DNA from 4 places in the Bradyrhizobium sp. CCGUVB14 genome. Region 4 is predicted to be linked to each of the others. Evidence: predicted binding sites of a transcription regulator. Region 4 holds the regulator's gene; each other region holds the start of a gene.
The links. Region 4 encodes PhoB, which activates phosphate uptake and scavenging genes when phosphate is short. Its sites were predicted from a motif close to TGTCATNNANCTGTCAT; they were not measured.
Positions count from the first base shown of each region.

Region 1: a site for PhoB is predicted at 1,649-1,665, ahead of ugpB (sn-glycerol-3-phosphate ABC transporter substrate-binding protein UgpB). Genes of this name have one in related genera too.
Region 2: a site for PhoB is predicted at 2,642-2,658, ahead of phnF (phosphonate metabolism transcriptional regulator PhnF). Genes of this name have one in related genera too.
Region 3: a site for PhoB is predicted at 1,964-1,980, ahead of NLM32_RS28785 (OprO/OprP family phosphate-selective porin). Genes of this name have one in related genera too.

Region 1 covers NZ_JANADS010000001.1:113,658-118,907, reverse strand. The annotation lists gene ugpA (sn-glycerol-3-phosphate ABC transporter permease UgpA) at 1-214, opposite strand, end outside; gene ugpB (sn-glycerol-3-phosphate ABC transporter substrate-binding protein UgpB) at 268-1,584, opposite strand; gene NLM32_RS00510 (CaiB/BaiF CoA-transferase family protein) at 1,817-3,019, opposite strand; gene NLM32_RS00505 (organic hydroperoxide resistance protein) at 3,194-3,619, opposite strand; gene NLM32_RS00500 (MarR family winged helix-turn-helix transcriptional regulator) at 3,777-4,235, shown strand; gene NLM32_RS00495 (GIY-YIG nuclease family protein) at 4,245-4,487, opposite strand; tRNA gene NLM32_RS00490 (tRNA-Ala) at 4,627-4,702, opposite strand; gene NLM32_RS00485 (TIGR02300 family protein) at 4,794-5,201, opposite strand.
Region 2 covers NZ_JANADS010000001.1:984,275-989,524, forward strand. The annotation lists gene phnE (phosphonate ABC transporter, permease protein PhnE) at 28-912, shown strand; gene phnE (phosphonate ABC transporter, permease protein PhnE) at 909-1,754, shown strand; gene phnF (phosphonate metabolism transcriptional regulator PhnF) at 1,879-2,607, opposite strand; gene phnG (phosphonate C-P lyase system protein PhnG) at 2,728-3,192, shown strand; gene phnH (phosphonate C-P lyase system protein PhnH) at 3,197-3,805, shown strand; gene NLM32_RS04695 (carbon-phosphorus lyase complex subunit PhnI) at 3,809-4,924, shown strand; gene NLM32_RS04700 (alpha-D-ribose 1-methylphosphonate 5-phosphate C-P-lyase PhnJ) at 4,921-5,250, shown strand, end outside.
Region 3 covers NZ_JANADS010000001.1:6,129,273-6,134,522, reverse strand. The annotation lists gene NLM32_RS28790 (zinc-binding alcohol dehydrogenase family protein) at 1-132, opposite strand, end outside; gene NLM32_RS28785 (OprO/OprP family phosphate-selective porin) at 298-1,911, opposite strand; gene NLM32_RS28780 (DegQ family serine endoprotease) at 2,228-3,631, shown strand; gene NLM32_RS28775 (replication-associated recombination protein A) at 3,628-4,965, shown strand; gene NLM32_RS28770 (RluA family pseudouridine synthase) at 5,018-5,250, shown strand, end outside.
Region 4 covers NZ_JANADS010000001.1:9,484,965-9,490,214, forward strand. The annotation lists gene NLM32_RS44415 (aspartate aminotransferase family protein) at 1-43, opposite strand, end outside; gene NLM32_RS44420 (GcrA family cell cycle regulator) at 497-1,009, shown strand; gene phoB (phosphate regulon transcriptional regulator PhoB) at 1,112-1,819, opposite strand; gene phoU (phosphate signaling complex protein PhoU) at 1,842-2,558, opposite strand; gene pstB (phosphate ABC transporter ATP-binding protein PstB) at 2,570-3,391, opposite strand; gene pstA (phosphate ABC transporter permease PstA) at 3,388-4,233, opposite strand; gene pstC (phosphate ABC transporter permease subunit PstC) at 4,235-5,224, opposite strand.

The DNA.
Region 1 (5,250 bases), 9.4 Mb from region 4:
CGACCGTCTCGAAATAGGCGGGATCACTGAACAGCTCGACGTAATTCTCGAACCAGACGAAGCTGGTCGAGAGGCCGAAAGCATCCTGCAGCAGAAAGGACTGGATGACGGCCTGCGCGGCCGGCCAGTAGAAGAAAATCAGAACGATCGCGAGTTGCGGCGCAACCAGCGCATACGGCAGCAGCTTTGATTGGAAAATCGCTTGCTTTTGCATGATGGGGTGGTGCCGGCGGGCCGCCGATCGTGCGGCCCGCCGGCGCCTTCGCCTTATTTTGCGGCGGTCTTTTCGAACTGGCGCAGCATCGTGTTGCCGCGCTCGACGGAGGCATCGAGCGCCTGCTTGGCGGTCTTCTTGCCGGCCAGCGCCTGCTCGATCTCTTCCGACCAGACGTCACGCAGCTGGACCATGTTGCCGAGGCGCAGACCGCGCGAATTCTCGGTCGGCTCCTTGTTGGTCAGCTCGAGCAGCGGGGTCTCGAGATAGGGCTGATCCTTGTAGAAGCCCTCGGCCTTGGCCTTCTCATAAGCGGCCTTGGTGATCGGCAGATAGCCCGAGGCCTTGTGGATGTAGACCTGACGATCGGTGTCGGAGAGGAAGGTCAGGAATTTGGCGACGCCCTTGTATTCGTCGGCCGACTTGCCGCCCATCACCCAGAGCGAAGCGCCGCCGATGATCGAGTTCTGCGGCGCGCCCTTGACGTCCGGATAATACGGCATCGGCGCGGCGGTGAAGTTGAACTTGGCCTGCGCCTTGACGTTGCCGAAGAAGGCCGACGAGGTCAGGTAGATCGCGCACTCACCCGAGGTGAAGCGGCCTTCGCCCTGGTTGGTGCGGCCGGCGTAGTCGTAGGTCTTGTCCTTCTGCAGCTCGACCAGCTTCTCGAGATGCTTCTCCTGCAGCGGCGCGTTGAACTCGAGCTTGGTGTCGAAGCCGTCGAGGCCGTTGGCCTTGCTGGCGAGCGGCACGTTGTGCCACGCGGAGAGCTGCTCGAGATTGACCCAGGTGACCCAGGAGTTGGAGAAGCCGCAGGTCGGATGACCGTTGTCGTGCAGCTTCTTGGCGACCTCGAACACTTCGGGCCAGGTCTTCGGGATCTCGGCGTTGACCTTTTTCAGTTCGTCGAGGTTGACCCACATCACGGTCGACGACGAGTTGAAGGGGAAGGACAGCATCTCGCCCTTCGAGGTCGAATAATAGCCGGTGATCGCGGATAGATAGTTCTTCGGATCGAACTTCTCGCCGGCGTCGGCCATCAGCTTGTAGACGGGCTTCACGGCGCCGGTCGCGGCCATCATGGTCGCGGTGCCGACTTCGAACACCTGCATGATGTGCGGGGCGTTGCCGGCGCGGAAGGCGGCGATGCCTGCGTTCATGGTGTCGGGATAGCTGCCCTTGTAGGTCGGGATGACCTTGTAGTCGCTCTGCGACGCATTGAAGTCGTTGGCGAGCTTGACGATGACGTCGTTGTTCGCGCCCGTCATCGCATGCCACCACTGGATTTCAGTCACGGCCAGCGCCGGCGAAGCCGTCATGCCGACCGCGAATGCAACAGCGGCAGCCGCTCCAAAATGTCGAAGAGCCATTAAGTAACCTCCCTTGGCCGTTCTCTTGGCCGTCAAAAAGAAGCGCTTGCGCTAGCAGCGCCTTATGACGTTCACATGACTGTGTAAGCGGCCGAAACGAAAGCGGCAAGCGCTGGAAAAGGGAAGCCATCAAATAGGCGAACACGGCGCGGGCAGCCTCCTCCGTTCGCGGTGCACACATGTGCCCGCGCCGCAGTGCGGCATCACCCGTTGGATGCGCGGAGGCTGGGCCCTAGCGCTTGCGCTCGGGCCCGCAGACGACGCCGTTCGCGACCATCGCGTCGATCTCCGCCTTTGAGTAGCCGAACTCACCCAACACCTCCTGGGAGTGTTGGCTGAACTTCGGCGGCAGGCGGCGCAGGCTCGGCTTGCTGCGATCGAGCCGGATCGGCGAGGCCACGCCCTTGTACCAGTCCTTCTCGATGACATCGCCGCGCGCGATCGTGTGCGGGTTGGTCAACGCCTGGTCGATCTTCTGCACGGGACCTGCGGGCAGGCCTGCGGCCAGCAGGCGATTGCACAGCGGTTCGGCCTCGTGCTGGCTGAACACCGCGGCAAGCTCGGCGCGCAGCGCGTCGCGATTGGCGATGCGGTCCTTGTTGCGGGCAAAGCGCGGATCGGTGCCGAGCTCGGGCTTGCCGATCTCCTTGGCGAGCTTACGGAAGGTGCCGTCATTGCCGACGCCGATGAAGATGTTGTCGGTCTTGGTCGGGAAGATCGCGTACGGCACGAGGTTCGGGTGCTCGTTGCCGGTGAGGCCGGGCGGCTTGCCATGCATGAAATAATTCGCGGTGTGCGGATGCATGATGGCGAGGCCGGTTTCGTACAGCGTCGTCTCCAGGAACTGACCCTTGCCGGAGCGCTGCCGCTCGGACAGTGCCATCAGGATGCCGATCGCCGCATAGAGCCCGGTGGTGATGTCGACCAGCGGCACGCCGATCCGCATCGGGCCGCTCTCGGGCGAGCCGGTCGCCGCGATCATGCCGGTCATGGCCTGGATGATCGCGTCATAGCCGGGATTGCCGCCACGCGGGCCGTCGGCGCCGAAGCCGCAGATCCGGCAATGCACGAGACGCGGATATTTCTTGCTAAGCACATCGTTGCCGATGCCCCATTTCTCCAGCGTGCCCGGCTTGAAATTCTCGATCAGGACGTCGGCCGTCTCCAGCATCTTGAGCAGCACGACACGGCCGCCCTCGGAGGCCAGATCGAGCCCGATCGAGCGCTTGTTGCGGTTGATGCCGACGAAATAGGCCGCGTCGTCGTCGTGGAAGGGAGGGCCCCAGTCGCGCACCTCGTCGCCCGCGGGCGGCTCGACCTTGATCACGTCGGCGCCGTGGTCGGCGAGAATCTGGGTGCAGTAGGGGCCGCCGAGCACGCGCGTGAGATCGATGACGCGCAGTCCGCTCATTGCGCCGGTTGCGGCTTCAGTCATGCCTTCGCTTCCCCTGTGTCGATGTTGACGACAGGCCTAGCGAGGTTCGTTCAAGCCAGCAATGGCTTGTCGCGTAGAGGGTCATGCAGCGCAGGCGGCAATCCCGCGGCATGGCAAATCAGGCGGAAGCGGCCGGCCCGAGGGGGATCCCGGGCCAGCCAATCCACCGTCAGATCAGACGACCGTCAGGCGAACGTCGACATTGCCGCGCGTCGCGTTGGAATACGGGCACACCTGGTGCGCCTTCTCGACCAGCGCCTCGGCCTCGGTGCGGGACAGGCCCGGCAGCGAGACGGCCAGATCGATGTCGAGGCCGAAGCCGCCGGCCGAGCGCGGGCCGATGCCGACGGTCGAGGTCACGGAAGCGTCGGCGGGAACCTTCGGTCCGCCCTGCGAGGACACGAACTTCATCGCGCCGATGAAGCAGGCGGCATAGCCGGCCGCAAACAGCTGCTCGGGATTGTTGCCGGCGCCGCCGCCACCGCCGAGCTCCTTCGGCGTCGTGAGCTTGACGTCGAGTGCGCCGTCGAGGGTCGCGGCATGGCCGTCACGGCCACCGGTGGCTTTTGCGCTGGTCTTGTAGAGGACGTTCACGGACATTTTCGTCTCCCTTGGGGTCTTCGGGTTGGGGTGGAATCTATATCGCAAACAATTAGATTGTGCGCAATTGAAATTTGCATGCCTCACATTTAATTGTTCGCAATTGAATGTCGCCCCGCCCGGTCCCACAATGCGGGTCAATCTCGTGAGATTCCCTATGGCCCGGAAATTATCGACCCCGGATCCGCAACGTCTCGACAACCAGATCTGCTTCGCCGTCTATTCGGCCGCGCATGCCTTTAACCGCGTCTACAAGCCGCTGCTCGACCGGCTTGGCCTGACCTATCCGCAATATCTGGTGATGCTGGTGCTGTGGGAGCGCGACGACGTGCCGCTCAAGGACATCGGCGAGAAGCTGTTTCTTGATTCCGGCACGTTGACGCCGCTGCTCAAGCGGTTAGAGGCCGCGCACCTCGTCAAGCGCACGCGCTCCAGCGAGGACGAGCGTCAGGTCCTGATCGCGCTGACGCCGCAGGGGCACGCGCTCAAGGACAAGGCGCGCAGCGTCCCGCAGTCGATCCTGGCCGCGTCGGACTGCTCCGTGTCGGAGCTGGTCGCAATGAAGGACGAGATCGTTGCGTTGAGGGATCGGTTGAATGCGGTGATTGGGGAGTAGGGGGCGGAGCTAGCAGAGCCGCTTTTTCGAGAAGGCGCGACCCGAGTGCGACTTGAGATATTTCTCGAACGCCAGCGCTTTCAGCTTGTCAGGGAAGGCGCAGTACCAGACCAGCTTCCATGGCTTGAACTTCGCCGTGTGGGTGGATTTGCCGGCATCATGTTCAGGCAGTCGTCGCTTCAGATCTTCCGTGGCGCCGATGTATTCCTGGTCGGGAAATTCGATGCTTTGAATGATGTAGACGTACCACATTGACGGGCTATCGCCTGGGTCATCGTGAGCGAGCCAACCAATTGTCAGTCCGTCTTCGCCCTGCGGGCTTCGCCGGACACCACGCTTCGGCCTTCAGGCTCTGCGCGGCTGCGCCACGCGTAGCCCGAAGGGCGAAGCGTGGTGGAGCCAGGCGGGATCGAACCGCCGACCTCTTGCATGCCATGCAAGCGCTCTCCCAGCTGAGCTATGGCCCCTTAACTCTTGGTATGATCCTGGGGGATCACTCCCGACCGGCGAGCCTTCCGACTCGCGCGGTGCACCCTTTTTCACAGATCAGGACTGATCTCAAGTCTCTTCATCACCTCCGACATCACCAATGATGTCGGTAACGTCCTCATCGCCCTCTTCTTCGTCGGCAATGAAGGTCGAATCATCGTCATCGTCGTCATCGAGGGTCTCGTCGACCTCGATATCATCCTCGGATTCGGGGACGACGGCCTTCACCTTGCCGGTGTTCTCTTCGGCATCGGCCTCCTCGAGCGAGACCTCTTCGACCTCTGCCGGCTCCGGCGTGGTATCCGCGGCAGCCGCATGACGAGCTTCGGCGCCGCGGGTCGCGCGGGCCGGCGCCACGGGCGCGATCGGCACAACCTCGCCGGTATAGGGCGAGATCACCGGATTCTTGTTGAGGTCGTAGAACTTCTTGCCCGTGGTCGGGCAAATACGTTTGGTTCCGAGTTCGGACTTGGCCACGGCAGAGGAATCCTGGGATGTCTGAAAAGCGGTGTTTCACTTGGCTAGT
Region 2 (5,250 bases), 8.5 Mb from region 4:
TTTTGACCCTCCACTTTCCCTGGCCAGATGACCGCCGCGGTTTCGATCCTCCCCGAGCAGCAGCTCGCTGCGCTCAACGCCGCCTATGACAAGGCGGTCTTGCGCAAGCGGCTCCGCCTCCTGTTGGGCGTCGCGATCTTCGCCGCGGCGCTGCTTCTCGCCGCGATCGGCGCAGAAGTGAATCTGCGGACCCTGTTCACCTATTTCGGCAACTTCGTCAGCTATTTCGACCGTATCCTCACGCTCGACAGCGGCCAGCGGGTCTGGACCGATGTCGGCGAATGGCTGTGGGGCTGGCGCAAATGGCTGAAGATGCTCGGCGAGACCCTGCTCATCAGCTATGTCGGGACGCTGACCGGTGCCGTCTTCGCTTTCGCGCTGAATTTCTTCGCCGCTGAAAACACCTCGCCCGCACCGTGGCTGCGCTTCGTGGTGCGGCGCCTGCTTGAATTCGCGCGCACTGTTCCCGGAATCGTCTTCGCGCTGATCTTCGTCATCGCCTTCGGCCTCGGGCCGATGGCCGGTGTGCTCGCGATCGCGATTCACTCCACCGGTGCGCTCGGAAAGCTGTTCTCGGAGATCGTCGAGAACGCGGATATGAAGCCGGTCGAGGGCATCCGCTCGACCGGTGCGAGCTGGCTGTCCTGCATGCGGTTCGCGATCCTGCCGCAGGTGACGGCAGGCTACGCCAGCTACGCGCTGCTGCGCTTCGAGATCAACGTCCGCGAAGCATCCGTCATGGGCTTCGTCGGTGCCGGCGGCATCGGCCAGGAGCTCGTCGTCGCCATCCGAAAATTCTATTATTCGGACGTCAGCGCGATCCTGCTGCTCATCATCGTCACCGTCTTCATCATCGACATCTCGACAGGCTGGCTGCGTGGACGCCTGTTCGGCAAGGAGGCGCGGACGTGACGGGACCGCAGGAGGTCGACACCGCAGAGATCCGCGCGCGTTACCCGGACGTGTTCGACCGGCCGGCCTCGGCGCGCCTCGCGATGCCGATGATGCTCGTTGCCGCGCTCGGGATCTTCGTGTTCGGCCTGGTCGATCTCGATTTCTCGCCGTCGCGCCTGATCTCGGGGCTGAGCCAGCTCGGCTGGATCAGCATGATGATGATCCCGCCCGATCCGGGGTCGTCGCTGCCGATCTATCTGAAGGCGCTGGGCGAGACGCTGTCGATCGCGCTGCTCGGCACCACGCTGGCGGCCGTGTTGGCGCTGCCGGTCAGCCTGTTCGCGGCCCGTAATATCGTGCCGGGCGTCGTGCGCTTTCCGGTGCGGCGCTTCCTGGATTCGATCCGCGGCGTCGATACGCTGATCTGGGCGCTGGTGTGGATCAATGTCGTCGGGCTCGGCCCGTTCGCCGGTGTGCTCGCCATCGCCGTGTCGGATTTCGGCGCGTTCGGAAAGCTGTTCTCGGAGGCGATCGAAGGCGCCGACCAGAAGCAGGTCGAGGGCATCCGCGCCTCCGGCGGCAGCGCATTGCACGAGATCCGCTTCGGCCTGCTGCCGCAGGTACTGCCTGTGATCGCCGGCCAAGTGCTCTATTTCATCGAGTCGAACACGCGTTCGGCCACCATCATCGGCATCGTCGGTGCTGGCGGCATCGGGCTTCAGCTGGCCGAACAGATCCGCGTGCTGGAATGGCAGAAGGTGTCGTTCCTGATCCTGATGATCCTGGTCGCGGTCGCCGCGATCGATTTCATCTCGGGCAAGCTGCGGTTCGCGATCATTGGCCGCAGGGCGGTGGCCTGAAGCACCGGTTTCGTAGGGTGGGCAAAGCGAAGCGTGCCCACCATTCTCTCGAATCTTGGAAAGATCGTGGGCACGGCGCTGTCGCGCCTTTGCCCACCCTACGAGGCCGGATTGGTAGAGAGCCCTACGGCTCCACCAAAAACTCCACCCGCTCCGCGGCGAACCGTGAGTGCTTCGTCACCAGCGGTTTGCCCTCGAGATCGAGGTCGGTCGCGTCAACCACCAGGATAGGCCGCCCCAGCGGTAGATCGAGCCGAGCGGCGTCGGTGGCGTCGACGATGCCGGCGGTGATCCGGGTGGCGCCGCGGCGGTAGTCGCGGATCCCGTAATGCTCGAGCATCTTCGTCATCGAGCGCGTGGCGGCAAATACCGTGCCGGCGCCCGGAAACAGCTCTGCCGACAGCCAGGTCGTGGAGACGCAGATCGGCGTGCGGTCGGCGAGGCGGATGGCCTCGATCCGCACCAGCGGCGCGCCGGTCTTCAATCCCAACTCTCGCGCGAGCTCGCGGGTCGCCACATCGTCTGATGCCTCGATCATCTGGCCATGCGGCTCGCGGCCGTCGGCGCCGACGATCTCGGAGAAGCGGGTGCGCGAACGCAAGGGATAAGCGAGCTTCTGCGCCTCGACATAGGTTCCGCTGCCGCGCTCGGCGCGCACGATGCCACGCTCCGCCAGCGCCGCCAGCGCGCGCCGCACGGTGTGACGATTGACGCGATAGGTTTCGGCGATTTCCATTTCGCCCGGCAATTTGTCGCCTGCGGCAAAACGGCCGTCGGCGATGCCGCGCTCGATGCCGTCGGCAACGAGGCGCCACAATGCGACGCCTGAAGAGGCGGTGTCCTGCATGCTCATGTCGGCGGTCAGCCTAGCCCGAAAATCACACGCTTGTCACGAAACAGTCATGGCGCTTCCGTATCAAGTTGTCTATTATCATAGACAACTTGAATTCGGCAAGTTCTGTCAAAACGGTCGGTGGATCCGGTGACCCAACACAACATCCAGCAAGCCCAGCGCCAGGCCGCCATGGCCGTGCTGGCGCACGCGGAGGCGGGCGAGATCGCCGCCCGCCTCCGCACGATTCCCTTGCCCGGTCATCAGGATCTGCGCGAGCCCGAGAACGGTCTGGTGATGCTGCGCGGCCGGGTCGGCGGCGACGGCGCGCCGTTCAATCTCGGCGAAGCGACGGTGTCGCGCGCCGCGGTGCGGCTTGCGAGCGGCGAGGTCGGCTTCGGCTACACGCTCGGGCGCGACGGCGAGAAGGCGCGGCTGATCGCGTTGTGCGACGCGCTGGTGCAGTCTCGCGATTTTGGTGGGCTGGTGGAGCGCGACGTTATCGCGCCGTTGCGCGAGCAGCTTATGATTCGGCGCAGCCGCGCGGCGGAAGAGACCGCCGCGACGAAGGTTGATTTCTACACCATGGTGCGCGGTGAGGGGTGAGGCCATGACCACGATTGCGGAACTGCCGCCGGGGTTCGTCGACAAGGTGTTGTCGGCGCAATCGATCTTTCGCTCGGTCATGGATGCGATGGCGCGACCGGGCGCGGTCCAGCGCATCGTGCCGATGGCGGGAACGGCCGGCCCGATGATGCGCGGCACCGCCGCGATCGCGCTGACGCTGTTCGACCACGACATGCCGCTCTGGCTCGATGCGCGGATGTCGGAAAGCTCCGACGTCCTGAAATGGCTCAAGTTCCACACCGGCGCGCCGGTGATCCAGGATTCTTCCATCGCGGCTTTTGCGCTGATCAGCGACGGAGTGTTGCTGCCGCCGCTGGAGCGTTTTGCGCTCGGCACCAACGAATATCCTGACCGATCGACCACAGTGATCATTCAGGTCGAGAGCCTGGATTCAGGTCCGAGTTTCGAGCTGCGCGGCCCCGGCATCGACGGTGTCGCGACGCTGCAGGCGTCGTTCAAACCCTTCGACCTGTTTGACCAGCTGCGGTTCAACGAGACGCTGTTTCCGCGCGGCATCGACGTGGTTCTGGTCGCCGATGACGCTGTGGTCGCGATCCCGCGCACGACCCGCGTTACGAGCATGGGAGTCTGACGCATGTATGTCGCAGTCAAAGGCGGCGAACGCGCCATTGAGAACGCCCATCGCCTGCTGGCCAATGCACGGCGCGGCGACCAACGCGTCGCGGAAGTCTCGCTCGACCAGATCTCGGAACAGCTCGGGCTCGCCGTCGACCGCGTCATGAGCGAAGGCTCGCTCTATGACCGCGAGCTGGCAGCGCTCGCGATCAAGCAGGCCCGCGGCGATCTGATCGAAGCGATCTTCCTGGTCCGCGCCTTCCGCGCCACCTTGCCGCGCTTCGGCACCAGCGAGCCCGTCAATACCGCTGCGATGCGTGTGCAGCGGCGGGTGTCTGCGACCTTCAAGGACATTCCGGGCGGCCAGATCCTGGGTCCGACCTTCGACTACACGCACCGCCTGCTCGATCCCTCGCTCGCTGAAGGTTTTGTGCCGGAAGCGCCGGCGACATCAGAGGCGTCAACTGCGGCGACGCCGCGCGTCATGGACATTCTGGGTCGCGACGGGCTGATCGAGACCTCGCCGCAGACGGAAGACGGCGCCAGCGTCGGTGATCTCACCCGCGAACCGCTGAACTTCCCGGCCGATCGCGACCTGCGCCTGCAAAATCTCGCGCGTGGCGACGAAGGGTTTTTGCTGGCGATGGGCTACTCCACCCAGCGCGGCTATGGCCGCAATCATCCCTTCGTCGGCGAGATCCGCTTCGGCGAGGTCGAGGTCGAGTTCGCCGCCGAAGACGTCGGCTTTGCCGTGCCGCTCGGCGCGATCGAGCTCACCGAGTGCCAGATGGTCAACCAGTTCAAGGGCTCGGCGACGGAAGCGCCGTGCTTCACGCGCGGCTACGGCCTCGCCTTCGGCCAGAGCGAGCGCAAGACCATGTCGATGGCGCTGGTCGACCGGGCGTTGCGCGCCCGCGAGCTCGGCGAAGAAGTCGGAGCCCCTGCGCAAGATGAAGAATTCGTGTTGTCGCATTCGGACAACGTCCAGGCGACCGGCTTCGTCGAGCATCTGAAGCTGCCGCATTATGTCGACTTCCAGTCCGAGCTCGGACTGCTCCGCAAGCTGCGCAAGGAATTTGCCGAAGCCTCACCTGATGCCAACGCGCCCGATGCCATGAAGGAGGCCGCGGAATGAACGCGCCCGCCTATAATTTCGCCTATCTCGACGAGCAGACCAAGCGGATGATCCGCCGCGCGATCCTGAAGGCGATCGCAATCCCCGGCTATCAGGTGCCGTTCGCCAGTCGCGAGATGCCGATGCCCTATGGCTGGGGCACCGGCGGCGTACAGGTCACGGCCGCGATCCTGGGACCGCAGGACGTGCTGAAGGTGATCGACCAGGGCTCCGACGACACCACCAACGCGATCTCGATCCGCAAATTCTTCGCCAAGACCGCCGGCGTCGCGACGACGACGTCGACGGAAGATGCGACCGTGATCCAGACCCGCCACCGCATCCCC
Region 3 (5,250 bases), 3.4 Mb from region 4:
CGGATTGGCCGAGATCGCCTTCACCGCGACGCGGATATCGCGCCCCTTGGGCTCGGGTTTGGTGGTCTCGAAATCGATCAGCGCGTCCTGATCCTCGATCGGAAGCGATTTTTTGTAGCCGACGGCCTTCATGGCTTGTCTCCATCAGATGGCGTATTCGCCTGCCGCTCTAACTGTCGCCCCGGCTCCTGTTTGGCAAGTACTGCAAGTTCGGGAACATAGTATCCGGTTGGATACTATTACGCCGGGAGCGGCCTGTGCCGCTCCCGGCGCTTTTCGTCAGAACGTCACGTCAGGTCAGAATGCGACCTGCGTACGCATTGCGATCGCGTTGAACGTCGAGCCCGTGTTTACCGCGGAGACGGCGCTCGCCTGCTTGGAGATGTCGCCATGCAGATAGTCGAGCATGAAGCGGACGTTGTTGTTGACGTACCAGTTCAGCGCGGCGGTGTAGATGGTCTGGCGTCCACCCGCGATGCCGGCTGCGGTCGCGAGCTGATCGTTCAGGTTCATCGTGCTCACGCGTCCGGCGATTTCCCAGGCACCCCAGCCGCCGCCGGCCAGTGAGAAGGGATTGGCCGGTTTGATCCCGCCATAGGCGGCGTTCGCGGCATTGTAGGCACGGCTCTCGCCGGTCAGGACGTAGCCGACCTGCGCGTAGCCGCCGTCGAATTTCAGGCTCGACGCGCCGAACGGCGGCAGGCCCGTATTGGCGGTGCGGTCGACGTTGAACCAGTAATATTCGCCCTGTGCGATGAACGAGCCATAGGTCGCAGCCGCCTCGACGCCGTAGACCTGAGCCCCGGAGACGTTGGCGATCGCGCCGGTCGAGATCAGCGTGGTCGGATCGATCCTAAGCTCCGGCCGGTCACTGAGCGTGAGCGTCTGCGCTTGCGTCACCAGATTGCGCGGCGGCTGGATCAGCCATTCCGCGTCCGCGCCGATATGCACCGAGTAGCCGTTGCCATTGATCGGGTTGCCGGCGATGCGCGCGACCGCGCCATATTGCTCACTGGAGCCGGGCGGAGTGACGCTCGACGCAGAGTGGATCTGGCCCGTGGTCGGTCCGGTGACATAGGCGCCCATCCAGAGCTGGTCATTCCACCAGCGGGTGCCGACGGCGGAACGGAAGTCACCGGCTGCGATGTTTTGCGCGATGATGCCGGCCGACGCACGTTCCATGAACATGATGTCGTTCGAGCTGGTGGATTCGTCCATCGTCCAGGCGATATCCATGATACCGGCTTCGATCGCCATCTTGCCGCCGAACGGCTTGAGACCGGTGTAGCTCAGATAGGCATTTTCGACGCCCGATGTCCCTCCGCCTGGCAGTGAGCCGGCCGCCGCGCCGCCGAAGCCGTCGGCCGAGCCGCCGAAGTCGTAGATCAGGGCATAGTTCCAGTCGCCGAAGAACTTGCCGACGACGCCGATGCGCGCACGGCGGAGGTTCTCGCCGTTGTCGAGCTGTTGCGGCGTCGTCGCTGCCGTGTTGGGACGGTAGTTGTAACCGCCGACATCCCAGTGCACACGGCTCGTGATGGCCACGCAGTTCTGCTCGTCTGCGGTGCAGATAGTCGGGCGGTTGTTCGGCATCGTCACAACGACGCCGGACGGAGCGACTGGCCCCTTGACCGGAATGGCTGCATTTGCGTTGGCGACGACCGCCTTCGCCTCCGAGCGCGCCTCGGCCTTTGCTTCAGCCTTCGCCTCTGCCCTCGTCTTTGCCGCGGCCGCCGTATTCGCGGCGGTCTGGTTCTGGAGCTTGTCGAGCTTCTGCTCCAGCATCTTCAGTTGCTGCTTCAGAAGCGCGATCTCCTGATCGCTGTTGCTTGCTGATTGTGCCTGGGCCTGCGAGGCCGCCAGCGCGCCCGCGAGACCAATCGCGGCGGCTGTCATTCTTGTCCTGCTCACGTCACCACTCCATCGGTTAGACCAACTTCCCCAAGTCGTAACGGGAGAGCCTAAGAAGGATCGATGACTGTCCCGCGACGGCGCGCCACGGCTGCAATGGTTCCGCCTGATGCAAATTCGCCGCAGCCGAATCCGCCATTGGGCAGCATGCAAGATGACGTGCATCATGCCAATGTGCGGCGCCTCCCAAATTGTCATTTTGCACGCGGAGCTTGCGTCCCGGCCACACTGGTAAGGGGCTGAATATTGCCGCCCGGCGCCCTTCTATTGGGGGGCGAACACGCCTATATTCCGGCGTCTTTTCCAAGAGGTAGGAATGTTTCGAGCGAACTGGACCGCCATCGTCACGGCATTGTGCATAGCCTTTTCGGCCCACTTCAATCCTGCTGCGGCGCAGGACCGTCGCGTCCCGTCGTCGCCGGCCGAGCTCCGGCTGTCCTATGCACCGATCGTGCAGCGGGTGCAGCCGGCCGTCGTCAATGTCTATGCCGCCAAGGTGGTGCAGAACCGCAATCCGCTGCTGGACGACCCGATCTTCCGCCGCTTCTTCGGCGGCGGCCAGCAGCAGGAGCAGGTGCAGCGGTCGCTCGGTTCGGGCGTCATCGTCGATGCCTCCGGGCTCGTCGTCACCAACGTCCACGTCATCGAGGGCGCCGACCAGGTGAAGGTGTCGCTGTCGGACAAGCGCGAGTTCGAGGCCGAAATCGTGCTGAAGGACTCCCGCAGCGATCTCGCGGTGCTGCGTCTGAAAGATACCAAGGAGAAATTTCCGGCGCTCGAATTCACCAATTCGGATGAGCTGATGGTGGGTGACGTCGTCATGGCGATCGGCAACCCCTTCGGCGTCGGCCAGACCGTGACCCACGGCATCATCTCGGCGCTGGCGCGCACGCAGGTCGGCATCACCGACTACCAGTTCTTCATCCAGACCGACGCCGCGATCAATCCCGGCAATTCCGGCGGCGCGCTGGTCGACATGAACGGTCGGCTCGCCGGCATCAACACCGCGATCTATTCGCGTTCCGGCGGCTCGCAAGGCATCGGCTTTGCGATCCCGGCCAACATGGTGCGCGTCGTCGTCGCCTCCGCCAAGAGCGGCGGCAAGGCGGTGAAGCGGCCGTGGTTGGGGGCAAAGCTGCAGGCAGTGACCCCCGAGATTGCCGAGAGCCTCGGCCTGCGCTCGCCGTCTGGCGCGCTGGTCGCGAGCGTCGTCGCCAACGGGCCGGCCGCGAAGGCGGGCTTGAAATCCTCCGACCTCATCACCGGGATCGACGGCCAGGCCGTGGACGATCCCAATGCGTTCGACTACCGCTTCGCCACCCGTCCGCTCGGTGGCAGTGCGCAGATCGACGTGCAGCGCAGCGGCAAGCCGCTCAAGCTGACGATCGCGCTCGAGACCGCGCCCGATACCGGCCGCAACGAACTCGTCGTCACCGCGCGCTCGCCGTTCCAGGGCGCGAAGGTCGCGAGCATCACGCCCGCGGTGGCCGATGAGCTGCATCTCGATGCCGATACCGAAGGTGTCGTCATCACCGAGCTCGGTGATGACTCGCCGGCCGCTCAGGTCGGCTTCCAGAAGGGCGACATCATCCTGGCCGTCAACAACCAGAAGATCGGCAAGACCGGCGACCTCGAGAAGGCGGCAGGCGTGAGCCAGCGGCTCTGGCGCATCACGCTGGTGCGCGGCGGCCAGCAGATCAACGTCACGCTGGGCGGATGAGTCCGAAGCGACCACAGGAGACGCCAACTCTCTTTGCCGCGGCGGGGCTCGATCACGAGGCCCCGCATCCGCTGCCGGACCGGCTGCGGCCGCGTGCGCTCTCGGAGGTCGTCGGCCAGGATCACATCCTGGGCCCCGACGGTGCGCTGACGCGCATGCTGGAGACGCGCACGCTTGGTTCGCTGGTGTTCTGGGGGCCGCCCGGCACCGGCAAGACCACGGTGGCGCGGCTGTTGGCGGATGCGACCGACCTGCATTTCGAGCAGATCTCCGCGGTGTTCTCCGGCGTCGCTGACCTGAAGAAGGCATTCGACGCCGCGCGTGCCCGCCGCGAGATGGGCAAGGGCACGCTGCTGTTCGTCGACGAGGTGCATCGCTTCAACCGCGCCCAGCAGGATTCGTTTCTGCCGGTGATGGAGGACGGCACCGTCGTCATGGTCGGCGCCACCACCGAGAACCCGTCCTTCGAGCTCAACGCGGCGCTTTTGTCCCGCGCGCGCGTGCTGGTGTTTCGTTCGCTCGATGCCGCCGCGATCGAAAAACTGTTCGCGCATGCCGAGGAGGTCGAGGGTCGCAAACTCCCGCTCGACGAGGAGGCGCGCGCCGTGCTGGTGCGCATGGCCGATGGTGATGGCCGTGCGTCGTTGACGCTCGCCGAAGAGGTGTGGCGTTCGGCGCGGGCGGATGAGATTTTCAACGCCGCACAGTTGCAGGACATCCTGCAACGCCGCGCACCGATCTACGACAAATCGGCCGACGGTCATTACAATCTGATCTCGGCGCTGCATAAATCGGTGCGCGGCTCCGATCCCGATGCGGCGCTGTACTACCTTGCCCGCATGCTCGATGCCGGTGAGGATCCGCTGTTCCTCGCGCGCCGCGTCGTGCGCATGGCGGTCGAGGACATCGGGCTCGCCGATCCGCAGGCGCTCGTGATCGCCAATGCGGCGAAAGATGCCTTCGACTTCCTCGGCCATCCCGAAGGCGAGCTCGCGATCGCGCAAGCGGTCGTCTATCTCGCCACCGCGCCGAAATCGAATGCGGTCTACACGGCGTTCGGCACGGCGATGCAGGTCGCCAAACAGGCCGGCTCGCTGCTGCCGCCGAAGCATATCCTGAACTCGCCGACCAAGCTGATGAAGTCGGAGGGCTACGGCGCAGCCTACGAATACGACCACGACGCGCCCGACGCCTTCTCCGGCCAGGACTATTTCCCGGAAGCGCTGGGCCGCCAGACCTTCTACGACCCGCCGGAGCGCGGTTTCGAGCGGGAGATCCGCAAGCGGCTGGAGTACTGGGCCAAGCTGCGCAAGGAGCGGGGCGGTTCGCGCTAGAATCGGCCATTTCGCCGTGACGGGAGCCGGCTTTTAGGGTAGGCAGGCAAGCATGAGCCGCCGCATCAAAAGAACCAATCAAGAGCCCCGTTCGCGCGATGAGCGCAAGGAATCGCGTCCGTTCAAGGCACGGACCGCGAAGAAGGCCGGGCCGCGTCCGGGCGGTAAGCCCGGTAGTAAGCCGCCGCGCTTTGCGGCCGAGCGCGCTGAACGGCGTCCGCCCAGAGCGGAGCTGGAGAAGGCCGCGCCGGCAAAGCCGGTCGAGGCGCTGCTGCCGACCAAGGT
Region 4 (5,250 bases):
TGGCGAAAACGGGGAGCAAATGCGGTGCTGCGCTGTTGGTCATGATGGTCTCTTTGGATGTTTCGGACGGCCTGAGCGTGCGTTGCGCAGCGCATCATTGGTCCGGAAAACGAAACGTGCCGCCTTTTAAGGGCGGCACGCATCGCCATCTTATGCCTGGCACCAATGGTGTCAATGCCGCCCGGAAAGCCCCGCGAAACGCTGATTCCGTAGTCTTGCGGTGCCGGATTTGCGGGTTTTTGGCCACGGAACATGTGGAAGCGAGTCGTCGGACTCTTGCGCGTGAGTCACGCCATATTGTAGCGTTTGCCTTGTCAGATACGACATCTCGTGCAGCGGTTCTGATCCCAAAAGTCCTCATGTACCGGCGTAAACGTTCGGGCGGCTCATTGCGCCCGGCGAACCTTAAGGGATTCTGGCGGCACGGGTTTTTCGAAGCTTAGGCATTCGTCGTGCCGCCCCAGGATGGCAGGCGCGCGGCGAAGGAAAGGTTACAATGACGGTTTTGACCTGGTCCGACGATCGCGTCGAGCAGTTGAAAAAGCTCTGGGAGGCCGGACTTTCGGCCAGCCAGATCGCCGCTGAGCTTGGGAATGTCACCCGCAACGCCGTGATCGGCAAGGTGCACAGGCTCGGCCTGTCGGGCCGCGCCAAGAGCCCGTCCTCGGCAGCTCCGCGGCCGCGCAAGGCGCGTCCGGCGCAGCACATGATGCGGGTGAGCAGGCCCATCGCGCGTGGCAATACCGCGCTGGCGCAGGCCTTCGAGGTCGAAGTCGAGGCTGAACCGGTCACCTACGACAACGTGGTGCCGATGAGCCAGCGGCTGTCGCTGCTCGAATTGAACGAGGCGACCTGCCACTGGCCGGTCGGCGATCCCTCGAGCCCGGATTTCTTCTTCTGCGGCGGCAAGGCGCTCTCCGGCCTGCCCTACTGCGCCCAGCACTCGCGGGTGGCGTATCAGCCGGCAGCGGATCGGCGGCGCGCGCCGGCGAAGCCGGGCACGCGGTAAGCGCATCCAGTTAACCTCGTCCCGGCACAAGGCCGGGACGACCGGGGAAATAAAAAAGCGCGCCATCCAGCGCGCTTTTTATTTTGTCTGCTTGCAAGAGCCTTAGGCCTGCTCGGCCTTCGCAAACCGGTCATCGAGCGCATAGCCCGCACCGCGCACCGTGCGGATCGGATCCTGCTCGCGACCAAGATTGAGCAGCTTGCGCAGGCGACCGATATGCACGTCGACGGTGCGCTCGTCGATATAGATATCGCGGCCCCAGACGCTGTCGAGCAGCTGCTCGCGCGAGAACACACGACCGGGGTGCTCCAGGAAAAACTCCAGCAGGCGATATTCGGTGGGGCCGAGATCAATCGGCCGGCCCGAGCGCGCCACGCGGCGCTTTTCGCGATCGAGCTCGATGTCACCGAAAGCGAGCACGGTTGCGAGCCGCTCGGGACTTGCGCGCCGCAGCAGACCCTTCACCCGGGCCAGCAGCTCGGGCACCGAGAACGGCTTGACGATGTAGTCGTCGGCGCCGGTCGCAAGGCCCCGCACCCGCTCGCTCTCCTCGCCGCGCGCGGTGAGCATGATGATCGGCAGCTGCTTGGTGTCGGACCGCGTCCGCAGCCGGCGGCACAGCTCGATGCCGGAAAGCCCCGGCAGCATCCAGTCGAGCACGATCAGATCGGGGATGTGCTCCTTGAGGCGGGTGTCGGCGTCGTCGCCGCGCATCACCGTCTCGACGTCATAGCCGTCGCCCTCGAGGTTGTAGCGGAGGAGCTCGGTGAGAGCTTCCTCGTCTTCAACCACCATAATGCGTGCGCCCATTGGGTCGTCGCTCCTTAAGGATTCAAGTATTGGGGACCGTGGTGGCGAAGGTCGTCATGTCGCCCTTCGGTCGCTTGTCGGTGATGGCCTGGCCTTCGATCATGTAGAACACGGTCTCGGCAATGTTGGTGGCGTGGTCGCCGATCCGCTCGATGTTCTTGGCGCAGAACATCAGATGGATGCAGAACGAGATGTTGCGCGGGTCCTCCATCATATAGGTGAGGAGCTCGCGGAACAGCGAGGTGCAGATGGCGTCGACTTCCTCGTCGCCCTTCCACACCGCCATCGCCGCCGGCAGATCGTGCGCGGCATAGGCGTCCAGCACCGACTTGACCTGCTGCTGCACGAGGTCGGTCATGTGCTCGAGGCCGCGGAACAGCTTGAGCGGATGGAAATCCGTCTCCAGCGCCGCGACGCGCTTGCCCATGTTCTTGGCGAGGTCGCCGATGCGTTCGAGATCGGTCGCGACGCGCATGGCGCCGACGATTTCGCGCAGATCCACCGCCATCGGCTGGCGGCGCGCGATCGTGAGCACGGCGCGTTCCTCGATCTTCTTCTGCAGCGCGTCGAGCTCGGCGTCGATGGTGACGACGCGCTGGCCGAGCGCGATATCACGGCGGATCAGCGCGTCGACGGAATCGACGATCATGCGCTCGGCGATGCCGCCCATCTCGGCAACCAGGCGCGTGAGCTCCTGGAGGTCGGTGTCGAAGGCCTTTGCGGTATGTTCAGAACCCATGTCCTGTCTCCTCAGCCGAACCGGCCGGTAATGTAATCCTGCGTGCGCCGGTCGGACGGCGACGTGAAGATCTTGCTGGTGTCGTCGAACTCGATCAACTCGCCGAGATACATGAAGGCGGTCTTGTCGGAGACGCGGGCCGCCTGCTGCATGTTGTGGGTCACGATCGCGATCGTGTAATTCTCGGACAGCTCCTGGATCAGCTCCTCGACCTTCGCGGTCGAGATCGGATCGAGCGCCGAGCAGGGCTCGTCGAACAGGATCACCTCGGGCCGCACCGCGACGGTGCGGGCAATGCAGAGGCGCTGCTGCTGGCCGCCGGAGAGCGACAGGCCGGAGGCGTTCAGCTTGTCCTTGACCTCGTTCCACAGCGCGCCGCCGCGCAGCGCCTTCTCGACGCGGTCGTCCATCTCCGACTTCGAGATCTTCTCGTAGAGACGGATGCCGAAGGCGATGTTCTCGTAGATCGTCATCGGGAACGGCGTCGGCTTCTGGAACACCATGCCGACGCGGGCGCGCAGCAGATTGAGGTCGAGCTTGGGATCGAGGATGTTGGTCTGGTCGAGCATCAGCTGACCGGAGACGCGCTGGCCCGGATAGAGGTCGTACATCCGGTTGAAGATGCGCAGCAGGGTCGACTTGCCGCAGCCCGACGGTCCGATGAACGCCGTGACGCGGTTGGTGCCGAGCGCCAGATTGATGTTCTTCAGCGCGTGGTGCTCGCCGTAATAGAAGTTGAGGTTGCGCACCGTTACCTTGGCCGGGGCTTCAGGCAGAGGCTGCGAGCCGGGATGAACGGCGGGCGTACTGACGGAAACAGACATTTCGCTCATTTTGCGGTCCTCTCGGCGCTCAAGATGCGCGCGCCAATGTTCAGGGCAAGCACGGTCAACGTGATCAGCAGGGCGCCGCTCCAGGCCAACTGCTTCCAGTAGGCATACGGGCTCTGCACGAAGTTGTTGATGGTGACCGGCAGGTTGGCCATCGTCTTGTTCAGGCCCAGGCTGAAGAACTGGTTCGACAGTGCGGTGAACAGCAGCGGCGCAGTCTCGCCGGCGACGCGGGCGGTGGCCAGCATCACGCCGGTGATGAGGCCCGAGCGCGCCGCACGATAGGCGATGCGCTTGATCACCAGCGAGCGCGGCAGGCCGAGCGCAGAGGCAGCCTCGCGCAGCGCGTTCGGCACCAGCAGCAGCATGTCCTCGGTCGTGCGCAGCACCACCGGGATCACGATCACGGCGAGCGCGAGCGAGCCTGCGATTGCCGAGAAGCCGCGCATCGGCACCACCACCGCGCCGTAGATGAACAGGCCGATGATGATCGAGGGCGCCGAGAGCAGGATGTCGTTGATGAAGCGGATCACCGAGGTCAGCTTGTCGTTACGGCCGTACTCGGCGAGATAGGTGCCGGCGAACAGGCCGAGCGGCGCGCCGATGCCGACGCCGATCACGGTCATGATCAGTGAGCCGACGATGGCGTTGCGCAGACCACCTTCGGTCGAGCCCGGAGGCGGCGTGTCCGCGACGAACAGTTCGAGGTTCAACCCGGCGAGGCCGTTATAGAGCAGCGTGATCAGGATCAGCGCGAGCCAGGTGACGCCGAAGGCGGCGGCACCGAAGCAGAGCCCGCGGATCACGATGTCCTTGCGGCGGCGGCGTGAATAAATCGGGTTCATGTTATTTCCCCGCCTTCTTTTCCAGCCGCATCAGCATCAGCCGGGCGCCGGCGAGCACGAAGAACGTCAGCACGAACAGCAGCAGGCCGAGCAGGATCAGGCCGGACTGGTGCAGGCCGTCGCTCTCGGCGAATTCGGAGGCGATCGCCGCCGAGATCGTGGTGCCCGGCGCGAAGATCGATGACGAGATGCGGAACGAGTTGCCGATGATGAAGGTCACCGCCATGGTCTCGCCGAGCGCGCGGCCCAGTGCCAGCATGACGCCACCGATGATGCCGACGCGGGTGTAGGGGATCACCACGCTGCGCACGACTTCCCAGGTGGTGCAGCCGACGCCGTAGGCAGCTTCCTTCAGCACGGGCGGCACCGTCTTGAACACGTCGACCGAGATCGAGGTGATGAAGGGCAGCACCATGATGGCGAGGATCAGCGCGGCGTTGAACAGGCTGAGATAGGACGGGGGGCCGGCGAAGATCGCGCCCAGCACGGGGACGCCATCGAAGATCTTGATCATGAAAGGCTGGAAGGTGTTGGCCAGGAACGGCCCCAGCACGAAGAAGCCCCACATGCCGTAGATGATCGAGGGAATGCCGGCGAGCAATTCAATCGCCATGCCGATCGGGCGGCGCAGCCATTGCGGACAGAGCTCGGTGAGGAAGATCGCGATGCCGAGACCGACCGGAATGGCGATCAGCATCGCGATGAACGAGGTGACGAGCGTGCCGTACATCGGTCCGAGCGCGCCGAGCACGGGCGGATCGGCCGACGGCGCCCAGCGCTGCGTCCACAGGAACGCGAAGCCGTATTCCTTCATCGCCGGGAAGGCACCGACGATCAGCGACAGGATGATGCCGCCGAGGATGAGAAGCACCGAGATCGCACTGAGCCGCGTGATCCAGTAGAAGGTGACATCGCCGAGCTTGAACGCGCTCAACGCCTTGGCGCGATCATATGGTCCGGCGTCGTCGACGATATCGCTCTGAACGGCCATTTCTGCCACGCCGATCCCCTATGCCA